DNA from 2 places in the Paenibacillus sp. FSL H7-0714 genome. Region 2 is predicted to be linked to the other one. Evidence: a T-box and tRNA genes for the amino acid it is inferred to sense, from the RefSeq annotation. Region 2 holds a T-box; the other holds one or more tRNA genes.
What was found. The T-box of region 2 lies ahead of trpS (tryptophan--tRNA ligase). A T-box ahead of a tRNA ligase gene usually reads a tRNA of that ligase, here a tRNA-Trp.
Positions count from the first base shown of each region.

Region 1: it encodes a tRNA-Trp, which carries the amino acid that the T-box ahead of trpS (tryptophan--tRNA ligase) is inferred to sense. The anticodon was not compared.

Region 1 is NZ_JBBOPT010000001.1:6,187,794-6,195,119, forward strand. Features, by position in the region: gene NST34_RS27675 (ABC transporter ATP-binding protein) at 1-417, opposite strand, end outside; gene NST34_RS27680 (BMP family ABC transporter substrate-binding protein) at 520-1,659, opposite strand; gene NST34_RS27685 (AraC family transcriptional regulator) at 1,986-2,735, shown strand; tRNA gene NST34_RS27690 (tRNA-Leu) at 2,869-2,947, opposite strand; tRNA gene NST34_RS27695 (tRNA-Cys) at 2,962-3,035, opposite strand; tRNA gene NST34_RS27700 (tRNA-Gly) at 3,048-3,122, opposite strand; tRNA gene NST34_RS27705 (tRNA-Gln) at 3,129-3,203, opposite strand; tRNA gene NST34_RS27710 (tRNA-His) at 3,225-3,297, opposite strand; tRNA gene NST34_RS27715 (tRNA-His) at 3,338-3,413, opposite strand; tRNA gene NST34_RS27720 (tRNA-Trp) at 3,450-3,523, opposite strand; tRNA gene NST34_RS27725 (tRNA-Tyr) at 3,532-3,617, opposite strand; tRNA gene NST34_RS27730 (tRNA-Thr) at 3,623-3,698, opposite strand; tRNA gene NST34_RS27735 (tRNA-Phe) at 3,719-3,794, opposite strand; tRNA gene NST34_RS27740 (tRNA-Asp) at 3,802-3,879, opposite strand; tRNA gene NST34_RS27745 (tRNA-Met) at 3,906-3,982, opposite strand; tRNA gene NST34_RS27750 (tRNA-Val) at 4,000-4,075, opposite strand; tRNA gene NST34_RS27755 (tRNA-Glu) at 4,082-4,153, opposite strand; tRNA gene NST34_RS27760 (tRNA-Ser) at 4,170-4,262, opposite strand; tRNA gene NST34_RS27765 (tRNA-Asn) at 4,268-4,343, opposite strand; tRNA gene NST34_RS27770 (tRNA-Ile) at 4,347-4,423, opposite strand; rRNA gene rrf (5S ribosomal RNA) at 4,482-4,598, opposite strand; rRNA gene NST34_RS27780 (23S ribosomal RNA) at 4,672-7,326, opposite strand, start outside.
Region 2 is NZ_JBBOPT010000001.1:6,048,838-6,056,163, forward strand. Features, by position in the region: gene cyoE (heme o synthase) at 1-250, opposite strand, end outside; gene NST34_RS27150 (metal-dependent hydrolase) at 493-1,494, shown strand; gene NST34_RS27155 (hypothetical protein) at 1,603-1,791, shown strand; gene trpS (tryptophan--tRNA ligase) at 1,793-2,779, opposite strand; T-box leader at 2,841-3,080, opposite strand; gene NST34_RS27165 (aldose 1-epimerase) at 3,215-4,189, shown strand; gene NST34_RS27170 (alpha/beta-type small acid-soluble spore protein) at 4,393-4,623, shown strand; gene NST34_RS27175 (O-methyltransferase) at 4,765-5,175, opposite strand; gene NST34_RS27180 (M3 family oligoendopeptidase) at 5,537-7,326, opposite strand, start outside.

The DNA of each region.
Region 1 (7,326 bases), 140 kb from region 2:
TTTTGCTTTTGGATCCACTGCCAGATTGTATTTTTTCGCAGTCTCTTCGGTCATGCGTACAGCTTCTGCATAATTGATGCCAACGCCCTTACGAGGTTCCATGCCCAGCACCATGTTCTCTGCTACCGTAAAAGAAGGGACCAGCATAAAATGCTGGTGAACCATACCAATCCCTCTATCAATGGCATCCTGAGCAGATTGCAGCTTCACTTTTTCACCCTTGATAAAGATTTCACCTTCACTAGGCTCTTCCATGCCGAACATGATCTTCATTAAAGTTGATTTACCAGCGCCGTTCTCGCCCGCAATCGCATGAATTTCTCCCTCACGTAAAGAAAAATGCACGTCTTTATTTGCAACGACACCATTGGGATACACCTTGGTAATTCCCCGCATTTCCAGCAGAGCTTTGTTCATAGGTCTCAACGCCTTTCGACTTGGAGGTCTGCAAAAATATACAGCTGGAATTCTTCTAAAAGAAGAATCTCCAACTGTAGGTTTATCACTTTATAGCTATACTTAAGGCTTAACTGCGTTACGAATGGCTTCTACTTCAGAGGTTTCCATTCCCATCGCGTTATCTACTGTAATTTCTTTATTGATCAGCTTTTGCTTCACTTCTTCAACTTTAGCCTGAAGATCGGCAGGAAAGATATTTTTATAGATTTCATTCTCTGCAATGCCTACACCATCATCTACAAAGCTCAACACATCACGTTTACCCATCTCAAGTGTACCGTCTTGTAATCTCTTCACGGCACCCAGAATAGCACTATCAATCTTTTTAATAGAAGAAGTAACGATCAAGTTTGCTTTTTCGCTATCTGTATCGTTAAGCAACATCGCCTGATCGGAGTCTACACCGATAGCATATTTCTTCTTCTCCTTAGCTGCATCAAAGATCCCAAGACCTGTACCCCCAGCCACGTTAAAAATAACGTCCACACCGGAGTTATATTGAATCAGCGAAAGCTCCTTGCCTTTAGCCGGGTTAACGAAATCGCCAGCATATGATACAGCGACCTTCACATCAGGATCAACATATTGAGCGCCCTGAATGTAGCCTACCAAGAAAGCGTTAATTCCTGGAATGTCCATGCCGCCTACAAAACCGATCACATTCTCAGGATTAGCATTTTCCATATCCGATTGTGTAGCTAGCGCCGCTACAGCACCTGCTAGAAAAGATACTTCATTTGTTGCATAAGACATGTTGTACATATTCTCTGGTGCTTCATCTATATCGGTATCATAGTTAATGAACTTTTTGTCAGGATATAATTCAGCCGTTGCATTAAACATCTCTGTAATTTCCGATCCGCCAGAAATAATAACATCCCAGTCCTCAGCGGCGATATCGTTAAACGTAGGCTCCCATTTCGTTTTATCGACACCCATTTCTACAACTTTTGTTTCTGCACCCAGCTCATCCTTAACCTTTTGCAAACCGCTATTCGCAGAGTCAAAGAAAGATTTATCTCCAAGCGTTCCTGGAATCAGAAGTACAACTTTGAGTTTATCCCCTGAACCTGTTTCTCCACCTTCAGCTGCGTTAGATCCTGCATTCGCGGAAGATCCATTACTCGACGTATTATTTCCACAGGCTGTGACCATTACCATTACTACTAGTAACAACAAAGAAAGAACTTTCTTTTTCATTTTTCTATTCCCCCTATTTATAGTTGGTTAGTAATTTGAGAGATTCTCCTTCTTAGTCCGTTGTATATTTCACGATTTAGATGGAAACTCTCATTTTTCATGTAACATTGTCAAAATTTTAATGATTTTAACGAATACACTCAAAAAAAGAGAGAAAATTATAATTTTTACGAATAATCCGACTAATTTCCGAACGAGATGGCCAGTCAGGTTGCTAATCTTCGGATTTCTTGATACGATCATATCAAATATTAATGAAAATAATTATATGATTTCGGTCATAATTTTGTACGATTCGGCTAAAACATAATTATTGGAGGCTCATCATGGATCGTGTTCTATATATTGTAAATGCAGCACATGAGGTTAATACCTATATTCCACCACACCAGCATGAATGTTATGAACTAGTCTATTATTTAAACGGATTAGGAACTACCAATGTAGGTTCCCGAAGTTATCATTTTCGTTCTTCTTCATTCGCGCTGATACCACCCAATCATAAACATGATGAGAATCATCGCGAGGATGCTACTATACTATTTGTAGGTTTCCATTCAAATCACCCAAATATGGAGAATTTGCAGGGCGTATATGAAGATGATAAAGACCATACTGTTCTACAGATCTTGCTTCGAATGAAAGCAGAGTTTGCGCGCAAACAAGATGGATTCTCTGAACTATTGAACCTTCAAATGAGCGAAATCACTGTTCATCTGATACGGCTTCTTAGCGCCTCTGGGTTTCAATCACCAACGGAAGACAGAGTCCAATATGTTCTAAACTATATGAATGAGCATTACCGCCATAAGCTATCGGTCGCAACACTTTCTGAGATGTCTGGATACAGCTATGATCGTTTCCGCCATTTATTTAAAGAACGATTCGGTTCTTCACCTCTGCGCTATCTACTATTGAAACGTCTGGATTATGCAAAGTCTCTCTTGCAACATACCCAAATGCATATCTCTGAAGTATCAGCTGCTGCTGGGTTTGTGAATGACGCCCAATTCTGCAATATGTTTAAACGTGAAATTGGTCTCACCCCACGAGCATTCCGACTAAGCAGTCAATAAAACAACACTCCACACAAAAAGGCCGTTGATTAGAGACGCCTCTAATTCAACGGCTTAAGAATAAAAGCTCAAAGACAAAGAAAAAAGGTTTGTAAAGTTGCTTATACAAGCGACTTTACAAACCTTTTTGATATACCGGCGAGAGGACTCGAACCTCCACGGTTTCCCTCTCGATTTTGAGTCGAGCGCGTCTGCCATTCCGCCACGCCGGCACATATGAAATTAATGGAGGCGCCACCCAGATTTGAACTGGGGATAAAGCTTTTGCAGAGCTTTGCCTTACCACTTGGCTATGGCGCCATATGAAAACTTTGGAGCGGACGACGGGAATCGAACCCGCGACCCTCGCCTTGGCAAGGCGATGCTCTACCGCTGAGCCACGTCCGCATAAAATGGCTGGGGATATAGGATTTGAACCTATGCATGACGGAGTCAAAGTCCGTTGCCTTACCGCTTGGCTAATCCCCAATAACATTTTAAAATAAAAGGGGCGACTGATGGGTCTCGAACCCACGAATGCCGGAACCACAATCCGGTGCGTTAACCACTTCGCCACAATCGCCATATTAAACTAATATTGTTGCTGTTCTTCTTAAAGTAAATGGGGCGACCGATGGGACTTGAACCCACGAATGCCGGATCCACAAACCGGTGCGTTAACCCCTTCGCCACGACCGCCATATTAAACTTTAGAGAAAGACTTTAGATAAAGATTGGCAGGGGCAGCAGGAATTGAACCCACACCAACGGTTTTGGAGACCGTTGTTCTACCTTTAAACTATGCCCCTAAAAAAAATGGTGGGGGATGATGGATTCGAACCACCGAACACGTACGTGAGCAGATTTACAGTCTGATGCGTTTGGCCACTTCGCTAATCCCCCAAAGATGGTGCCGGCGAGAGGACTTGAACCCCCAACCTACTGATTACAAGTCAGTTGCTCTACCAATTGAGCTACACCGGCATATTAAGTTGTATACTATATGGTGGCTCGAGACGGATTCGAACCGCCGACACGAGGATTTTCAGTCCTCTGCTCTACCGACTGAGCTATCGAGCCAAGAAAATGGCGGAACCGACGAGATTCGAACTCGCGATCTCCTGCGTGACAGGCAGGCATGTTAGGCCAACTACACCACGGTTCCAAAAGATATAATTACTTGATGAAAATTGGTTGCGGGGGCAGGATTTGAACCTGCGGCCTTCGGGTTATGAGCCCGACGAGCTACCGGGCTGCTCCACCCCGCGTCGTTCTTAAATGAATATGGTGGAGGCTGAGGGGATCGAACCCCCGACCCTCTGCTTGTAAGGCAGATGCTCTCCCAGCTGAGCTAAGCCTCCATGTTATGACCCGTATGGGATTCGAACCCATGTTACCTCCGTGAAAGGGAGGTGTCTTAACCCCTTGACCAACGGGCCATGCTAATAAACTTTGTGGCGGAGAGAGAGGGATTCGAACCCTCGAGACGCTTGTGGCGCCTACACGATTTCCAATCGTGCTCCTTCGGCCAAACTCGGACACCTCTCCATAAATGGCTCCCCGAACAGGACTCGAACCTGTGACAACTCGATTAACAGTCGAGTGCTCTACCAACTGAGCTATCAGGGAATATGGTGGGCCTTAGTGGACTCGAACCACCGACCTCACCCTTATCAGGGGTGCGCTCTAACCAGCTGAGCTAAAGGCCCTTTTTAAGACACATCAATATTAAGGGCAAAAAAAATACCACGGGTAATGTGGTTGTCCGCTTGGCGACGTCCTACTCTCCCAGGACCCTTCGGTCCAAGTACCATCGGCGCTGGAGGGCTTAACGGTCGTGTTCGGGATGGGTACGTGTGGAACCCCTCCGCTATCGCCACCAAACGGGCATTTACAGCGTAAATGCTCAGGCTTGATGCCTGAAAACTGAATCCGAATTGAATTTGCGTATTAAGTATAGGATAAGCCCTCGACCGATTAGTATTGGTCAGCTCCATGCATTACTGCACTTCCACCTCCAACCTATCTACCTCGTCGTCTTCAAGGGGTCTTACTAATTGGGAAATCTCATCTTGAGGGGGGCTTCACGCTTAGATGCTTTCAGCGCTTATCCCGTCCGTACGTAGCTACCCAGCCATGCTTCTGGCGAAACAACTGGTGCACCAGCGGTACGTCCATCCCGGTCCTCTCGTACTAAGGACAGCTCCTCTCAAATTTCCTGCGCCCACGACAGATAGGGACCGAACTGTCTCACGACGTTCTGAACCCAGCTCGCGTACCGCTTTAATGGGCGAACAGCCCAACCCTTGGGACCTACTTCAGCCCCAGGATGCGATGAGCCGACATCGAGGTGCCAAACCTCCCCGTCGATGTGGACTCTTGGGGGAGATAAGCCTGTTATCCCCAGGGTAGCTTTTATCCGTTGAGCGATGGCCCTTCCATGCGGTACCACCGGATCACTAAGTCCGACTTTCGTCCCTGCTCGACTTGTAGGTCTCGCAGTCAAGCTCCCTTATGCCTTTGCACTCTTCGAATGATTTCCAACCATTCTGAGGGAACCTTGGAACGCCTCCGTTACTCTTTAGGAGGCGACCGCCCCAGTCAAACTGCCCGCCTGACACGGTCCCCGTACCCGATTAGGGTACTAGGTTAGAACCTAGATACGATCAGGGTGGTATCCCAACGGCGCCTCCACCGAAGCTTGCGCTCCGATTTCTACGGCTCCCACCTATCCTGTACAGATCGTACCCAAATTCAATATCAAGCTGCAGTAAAGCTCCATGGGGTCTTTCCGTCTTGTCGCGGGTAACCTGCATCTTCACAGGTATTAAAATTTCACCGGATCTCTCGTTGAGACAGCGCCCAAGTCGTTACGCCATTCGTGCGGGTCAGAATTTACCTGACAAGGAATTTCGCTACCTTAGGACCGTTATAGTTACGGCCGCCGTTTACTGGGGCTTCGGTTCATAGCTTCGGGTTACCCCTAACCACTCCCCTTAACCTTCCAGCACCGGGCAGGCGTCAGCCCGTATACTTCGCCTTGCGGCTTCGCACAGACCTGTGTTTTTGCTAAACAGTCGCTTGGGCCTTTTCACTGCGGCCCCCTCGTGCTATTCACACTACCGGGGCACCCCTTCTCCCGAAGTTACGGGGTCATTTTGCCGAGTTCCTTAACGAGAGTTCTTCCGCGCGCCTTAGAATTCTCTTCTCGCCTACCTGTGTCGGTTTGCGGTACGGGCACCTTCTCCTGGCTAGAGGCTTTTCTTGGCAGTGTGAGATCATGACCTTCGCTACTGTAATTTTCGCTCCCCATCACAGCCCAGCCTTAATGATGTGCGGATTTGCCTACACATCAGCCTCACTGCTTAGACGGACATATCCATCAGTCCGCGTCACTACCCTCCTGCGTCACCCCATCGCTCATAGCGGATTACGGTGGTACAGTAATTTCAAACTGTTGTCCTTCGACTACGCCTTTCGGCCTCGCCTTAGGTCCCGACTTACCCTGAGCGGACGAGCCTTCCTCAGGAAACCTTGGGCTTTCGGCGGATCAGATTCTCACTGATCTTTTCGTTACTCATACCGGCATTCTCACTTGTATGCTGTCCAGCGCTCCTTACGGTACACCTTCAACCCACATACAACGCTCCCCTACCCCAGATACATACGTATCTAGCCATAGCTTCGGTGGTGTGTTTAGCCCCGTTACATTTTCGGCGCAGAGTCACTCGACCAGTGAGCTATTACGCACTCTTTCAATGGTGGCTGCTTCTAAGCCAACATCCTGGTTGTCTGTGCAACTCCACATCCTTTCCCACTTAACACACACTTGGGGACCTTAGCTGATGGTCTGGGCTGTTTCCCTTTTGACAATGGATCTTAGCACTCACTGTCTGACTCCCGGCAATAAGTATATGGCATTCGGAGTTTGACTGAGCTTGGTAATCCTTGCGGACCCCGCACCCAATCAGTGCTCTACCTCCACTACTCTTATACCGAGGCTAGCCCTAAAGCTATTTCGGGGAGAACCAGCTATCTCCGAGTTCGATTGGAATTTCTCCGCTACCCCCACCTCATCCCCGCATTTTTCAACATGCGTGGGTTCGGGCCTCCAGTGCGTGTTACCGCACCTTCACCCTGGACAGGGGTAGATCACACGGTTTCGGGTCTACGTCCACATACTCAATCGCCCTATTCAGACTCGCTTTCGCTGCGGCTCCGTCTTCTCGACTTAACCTTGCATGTTAAACGTAACTCGCCGGTTCATTCTACAAAAGGCACGCCATCACCCATAGATAGGGCTCTGACTTTTTGTAAGCACACGGTTTCAGGTTCTATTTCACTCCCCTTCCGGGGTGCTTTTCACCTTTCCCTCACGGTACTGTTTCACTATCGGTCGCCAGGTAGTATTTAGCCTTAGCAGATGGTCCTGCTGGATTCATACGGGGTTTCACGTGCCCCGCACTACTCGGGATCCGTCTCGGAGAGAACACAGTTTAGGTTACAGGGCTTTTACCTCTATCGCGGGCCTTTCCAGACCTCTTCACCTACCATATTCCTTTGTAACTCCATGTGAGACGTCCCACAACCCCTAAGAGCAAGCTCTTAGGTT
Region 2 (7,326 bases):
AATAGTTATTAAAAACGCAGGCTGAAGCCATAACCAGCATTGTACCGAGCAGAGTCAGAACTAATCTGCCGTAATGAACATCCCAACCCGAGGCCAGCCAATATCCCGCAAAGGCCGCAATAAGGTTAGATCGGATAATACCGGGTTTTGTTACTGCAATGAAATCACGCCAGCTAGCACCTTCCGGTGGAGATTTTGCAGACATGGCTGCAGAGTCGGAAGAAGCTTGAAATGTTATATGATTGTCCACACCTAATGATCCTCCTTCTAAACGAACATGTAACGTTCTAACCGAAGTTTTTTTAACTTCGCTGTTAACTTTATCATAACAAACCCGTGAAGACTTTGACAGTCATGGAACAGTAAGTTCATGAATTCGACAATTACGTGACAATATTTATTTTGTATTTATTTCAATCCCCTTAATAACCAGAGCTGTATTTGGGTAATTATTAAATAGAGAACTTCCGAACAACAAAGGAGAACTGACCAATGGATACTGCTACACATTTAGTTATGGGCCTAGGCTTAGCTGGGCTTTCCTTCGTTGATCCCATCGTTGCTTCTGATCCGAAACTGGCCGGGGCTGTTATGCTGGCAACAGTGCTCGCCTCTCAGGCTCCTGATGCCGATACTGCGCTTCGACTGAAGGACAATGCAATGTATATTCGAAATCACCGAGGAATCACACATTCCCTACCCTTTCTAATTCTGTGGCCCGCGCTGATTTCCTTCGTGTTAGGGCCCTTATTTGGTTTTACTGATTTACAAGCTCTAAGCCATATTGCGCTCTGGAGCTTCATTGGTGTAGGTGTTCACGTATTTTCTGATCTATTTAATACCTATGGCACTCAGGCTGCACGTCCATTCACGGAGAAATGGATTGCATGGAACATCATCCACATTTTTGATCCATTTATATTTGGTAGCCATATCGCAGCCATCCTTCTCTGGATCACCGGTATCGTTCCACCGCAACCTTTATTTATTACGCTGTATGCCTGTACTATTCTTTATTATATTTGGAGAACCGTCGTTCACGCACGTCTTACGCGTAATATCAAACTCAAGGATTTACATCATAATGCCGGCGAACGTTATATTGTAATCCCTACAATTTCACTAAAGCGCTGGAACGTAGTAAAAGTGAAAAAAGATGGTAGTTATGATGTTGGGCAGTTAGTCAATAATCGACTGGAATGGTTCAAACATGCTGTATGCTCGAATCATCCCGCTGTGGAGATATCCAAGTCGCACCCTGATATTCAGTCCTTTCTATACTTCACCTCTTATGCAGTAGCCGAAGTCGAGGAACTTCCTTCAGGATATATGGTTCGCTGGGGGGACGTACGTTATTTACATCGCAAACAATACCCATTTGTGGCTGTGTTAGTGATGGACAATCAATATCGACCTTTAAATACTTATGTAGGTTGGCTTAGCAGCGAGAAGCTCGACAAACGATTTTCCATTGACCCTGGTTCTTTACGATGAAACTGTAGACTTACGCAGAGATCTATTCTATAATCACAAAAAATCCCGGAGTATTATTATCATACTCCGGGATTCATTTTAGCAGACATAGAAAGGAAGGCTCTCCTAATGGGTAAAGGACTTTCACTTTGGTTCGCTTGTTCTTCTATTCTTATTCTTACTGCCGCTTCAATCGCGATCAGTTATAGCTTTTGGTTGGCACTTCTGCTCGGGTTTCTCTGTGTCATGAATATTGGCTGGGGATTTATCCTCAAGGCCAAGATCAGACGCAAACAGGAAAGCCTGAGCGCTGATTAAATTAACGAGCTGGCAGAAATCCCATCCGTTCTTTAACTCCATTCAACGTCTCAGTTGCAACAATACGTGCACGACCAGCACCTTCAGCGAGAATATCTGTAATCGCACCCGAGCTACGAATTTCATTATATTTTTGTTGTAAAGGCTCAAGCGTAGATACAACCACTTCAGCAAGCTCCTTCTTAAAGCCACCATACATTTGCCCTTCATAACGATCGGCAATTTGCTGGAGTGTCATTCCAGAACATTCGGAATAAATACTCATCAAATTACTGATCTCTGGCTTATTAGCTGGATCAAAAATCACTTCACGTCCTGAATCAGTCGTTGCACGGCTGATTTTTTTACGGATCACGTCCGGTGAATCCAACAGAGCAATGTAGCTGCCAGCGTTAGGGTTGCTCTTGCTCATTTTTTTGGTACCATCATCCAGAGACATAATACGTGCACCCACCTCTGGAATGTACGGCTCCGGAATGGTAAAGAATTCGCCAAAACGATTATTGAAGCGGCCAGCTAAATCACGAGTCAGCTCCAAATGTTGCTTCTGATCTTCTCCGACCGGCACAAGATCTGCGTTATAAACAAGAATATCTGCTGCCATCAAGGAAGGATAGACGAATAAACCAGCGCCAACAGAATCTTTACCTGATGATTTATCTTTAAACTGGGTCATACGCTCCAACTCACCCATTGCTGTAAGTGTCGTCATGATCCAGCCTAGTTCAGCGTGTTGTGGCACATGCGACTGCATATAGACATTAGAACGTGCAGGATCAATTCCCGCTGCAATAAAGAGGGCTGCTACGGACTCTGACTGCTCACGCAGTGCCGCCGGATCTTGTGCTACAGTGATCGCATGCATATCGACAACCATAAAGAAACATTGATGATCATCTTGCAGCTTCACAAAATTTTTCAGTGCTCCAATGTAGTTCCCCAGTGTAAGTGAACCGCTCGGCTGAATGCCTGACAATACTTTTTTCATAATATAGACCTCCGTTTGATGTCATTTCTAAGTTTCCGAGAACGCAAAAAAAGCCCCATCCGCAAGGGACGTGAGACCGTGGTGCCACCCTTATTCGCTGCTTAATCTTGTTTAGACAAGAAGAAAACAGCCTTAGTCTTCCGTTAACGGGGAAGATCCGGCCGGTCTACTAGGGCATTTAGCTCCCGTTCAAGCTCGGCGCTCAGGGGTCCATTCATCAGGTTTGTCCTACCGGTTCGCATCAACCACCGGCTTTCTGAAGGTGCAATACCTGCCTACTTGTCCCCGTCATCACATTATCATCATGAATTAATGCCTTCATCATAGAACCATAAAGAGAAGTTGTCAAATCACTTAACCACTACCGTATAAATCTGTTATGATAAGGTTATCCATGTTCTATTCGATTACAGTTACGATAAAGGAGCATATCTCATGAAACAGGTGACCAAAGGGCAGTGGGGCGGTTATGATACTTATATTTTGCACAGCCGTGAACTGGAAGTCACGCTTTTGCCGCGACTAGGAAATAACGTGATTTCATTGTTTGATGTAAAGAAACAACGGGAAATTCTACGGCGGCCTGATGAAAGCGATCAAGCTTTCTTTATGCAAAAACCTTACCATTTTGGCATGCCGCTATTAATTCCACCCGGAAGAATTCGCAAGGGCCAATTTCAGTTCGAGGGTACAAGTTATCAATTCGACCAGAATACCGCTAATGACAATCATATTCATGGTCTACACCGAACTCAGGCTTGGTGTGTCAGCGATATTGAAGAAGATGAGGATGGTTGCGCGGTCACTACTGAATTCCGAACGGAAGATGATCCTCACTGGATGGAGCAATTCCCTATCCCACTTAAATTCGAAATGACGTTTAGGCTTCAGGAAGCCCGATTTACCCAAACTTTAAAGGTTACAAATCTTGGAGATCATCGAATTCCTTTTGGGATCGGTTATCACACCTGGTTTATGATTGATGGAGAACCTGAGCGCTGGAATCTTAAGCTCCCAGTAAATAGTATTTATGAACTGAACGATGAATTGCTCCCTAGCGGCAATCTGATTCCACTTGGTGATCTGGAAGCCTTGAACACCGGAATGAACATGCAGGGAACTAATTTTGATACTGCTCTACGTATTGGAGAAAAACAGCCTGTAGAAGCCTTATTATTACGTGATGATGGTTATGGCCTTCGTTATACTGCTGACGAGAATCTATTCCGTCACTGGGTGCTATATACCAAAGGACCGGCGGATCAATTTCTGTGTATTGAGCCCTATACATGGCTCGCGAATGCACCGAATGTATCCGAGGATGCTTCCTTTACAGGTCTTTTAACGGTAGAACCCGGTCAAAGTCAGAATCTATCCACCGTGCTGGAAATGATCTATCCTGAGATTTAAAGCAGATATACATTATATCGGTCTTACCTTGCGATTACGTAAGGGAAGACCGATTTTTTTTGTGTAATCCCTAGTAATAAAGGGTTTCTATCCTCACTTTTATTTCACTAATAATTACCATCCTTAAAACCTTTCGAAGTGATGCATGAATTAACCTCTTAGCGCTCATACTATCTTCACAACGGGCGAAGGAGGTGACACACATGGGTCAAGCAGGTCAAGGTCGTAGCAGCCGTTCCAATAACCTGGTCGTTCCTCAAGCAACTGCGGCATTGCAACAGTTGAAATATGAAGCAGCACAGGAGCTTGGAGTAACGATCCCAGCTGACGGTTATTACGGGAACTACACTTCTCGCGAAACTGGTTCTCTGGGCGGTTACATCACTAAACGTCTAGTACAACTGGCAGAACAACAACTGTCTGGTCGTCAGTAACAACGTTATCTTAAGTGTTTTATCCGGCTAGGGCATATTAAGCCTAAAGCCGAGTAGCTTTCGAGCCCTCTCACACTTCTTTCTGAAGCTGTGGGAGGGTTTTTGATTTTCACAATTATTGAAATTTTATGTAAACAACGCTTAACCAAAAAACTGTTCGGAACTTTCAGCAAAGGCATTACGAGGCGATCGAATCATTAGATTCGCCATATTATAATTGGACTCCAATGTAGCATCTACAATCACCATTCCCTGTCTAATGGCGAATTCATAAGAAATCTCACCATGCGTCCAACGCCGCTTGTATTTCAGGCTTTCCAGTGCCATTAGTCGAAAAGAAGACTGTTGTCCATCTGTCATCCCTTCTTTTGCATCAGTGAATCCCCCGCTTCGCCCAGAAAGAGGATTATGTCGTATCCCGAATTTTCCGATCATGTTATTTCGTATTTGCACAAAAACCGTACCAGAAGTTAATCCCGATAATTCTTCCTGCAGCTCCTTAAACACCATATCCATCTGTCTCGCTAATGATAGTTGTTCCGTCTTAAGCATTACTTTTCCTCCTAAAAGTTTTGTGAGCATAGCTTGATTTGAGTGCACTTCGCAGAACTGACTTCGTAAGCGCTTGCTTATTTTTGTGAGTTTAGCCAAGTGGTATTCTAGCGTGCCTTATATAAGGCTTAAGACTCATTATAGGTTACTAACAAATGGCAAACAACATTATTCGGCAAAATTGGGTTATTATCCCTATAGATGCGCGAAATCCATAGATTAATCACATATTTCTTTTTATAAATCGTGATTTTTCGACATTTTATCATTAAAAAAAGCCCCTGTATCAGGGACTTTTGCGTGTTCATGCTGAAAAATTGTTGTTTTTTCTACCGCTAAATTTGTCTTAGTTTAGACTTTTTCAAACTAATTGCTCCGTCATCTCCAAGAACTCATTAATGTCAGCTACAATCAGATCTGTAGCGCCTTGCCAGAAGTCCGGCTTCGTAAGATCCACACCCAGATGCTTAAGTACCAAATCCTCTAAAGTCATCACACCAGTATCTTGCAACAAGCTATCGTATTTGTCTGCAAAGGACGCTCCTTCTTGCAGAGCCAGTCGATACAATCCTGTGCTGAACATGTAGCCAACGGTGTAAGGGAAGTTATAGAACGGCACATCTGTGATATAAAAATGCAGTTTAGAAGCCCAGAAATGAGGATGGTATTCCGAAAGCACCCCACAGAAGGCTTCCTTCTGTGCTTCCACCATCAATTCAGACAGCTCCTCAGCATTTACAAGGCCTTCCTTACGTTTCTCATAAAAACGAGTCTCGAATAAGAACCGAGCGTGAATGTTCATAAAGAAAGCTACGCTGTTTTGAATTTTCGTTTCAAGCAACGCCAGTTTCTCTTCAGCGTTGCCAGCGGCTTTAACCTGAGCGTCAGATACAATGACCTCTGCGAAGGTTGAAGCAGTCTCTGCAACGTTCATAGCGTAGTTCTGATTAAATACAGGTTGATCATCCAGCAAGTAAGAATGATAAGCATGTCCCAGCTCATGTGCCAAGGTTGAAACATTGGAAGTTGTACCGCTATAAGTCATGAAAATCCGCGATTCCTTACTCTCAGGGAAGGATGTACAGAAACCTCCAGGACGTTTTCCCGGACGATCCTCAACCTCAATCCAGTTATTATCAAAAGCACGCTCTGCAAACTCTGCCATCTTCGGACTAAATTTGCGGAACTGGGTAACGATATCTTTAGCGGCCTGATCATATGGGATTTTACCTGAAGATTTACCCACTGGCGCTTCGACATCTACCCAGGAAAGAGCATCCAGTCCAAGCAGCTTAGCTTTACGCTGAAGATAGGTCACGAGTGCAGGCTTGCTATTCGTAATCACGTCCCACATCGCATTCAAAGTATCTTGTGACATACGATTGATGCTTAGCGGATCTTTCAGAATATCTTCCCAACCTCTTCCTTTATAGAGCTTCAGACGGAAGCCTGCTAAGTGATTCAAGGTATCCGCACAGTTATCTGCTGCTTCGGTCCATGCTTCTTCCCATTTATGGAACATGGATTGACGTACTTTCGGATCTGGATCATCCAGCTTGTTAAAAGCTTGACCTGCGGAGAGCAGCTTTGTTCCTTCTTCATCCTCAAATGGGATCTTAATCGAGCTTACAATCGTATCATAGTGCCCGCTCCATCCATGATATCCGTCAACGGCTAGTTCAAGCGCTAAGCTTTCCAACTCTGGGCTCATCTTCTCACGGGCCAAGTCACGGCTCTCGCTCAGCACGAACGTTAATGGAGCAATCTCCGGACGTGCCATCCACTCTGCCCATACCTTGTCTATAGTCTGACGAAGCACATTACTGAATTGTGAGCTAATGCCTTCGAATCCGGCACGCATACTTGTCACTCGAGCCGCCAGTCTTACCGCACCTTTGTCCATTTGATTCTGAGCGCCCAGACAGTCTGCGAAGGAAGAGACCTCCACAAGTCTTCCTGAACAGCTCTGAAGCAGTTCTATAACCTCGTCCAGCGCCTTTGTAGACTCAACATCCGTTGGAGCTACAGCATTCTTCACCAGACCCTGTAAGGCTGCAATATCTTGTTCAAGATTCTTTAAAAAGCTTTCTAACTCAGTAGAGGACGATCCCCCAGGAAATATGGAATCAAGTTCCCAAGTCAGTGATAATG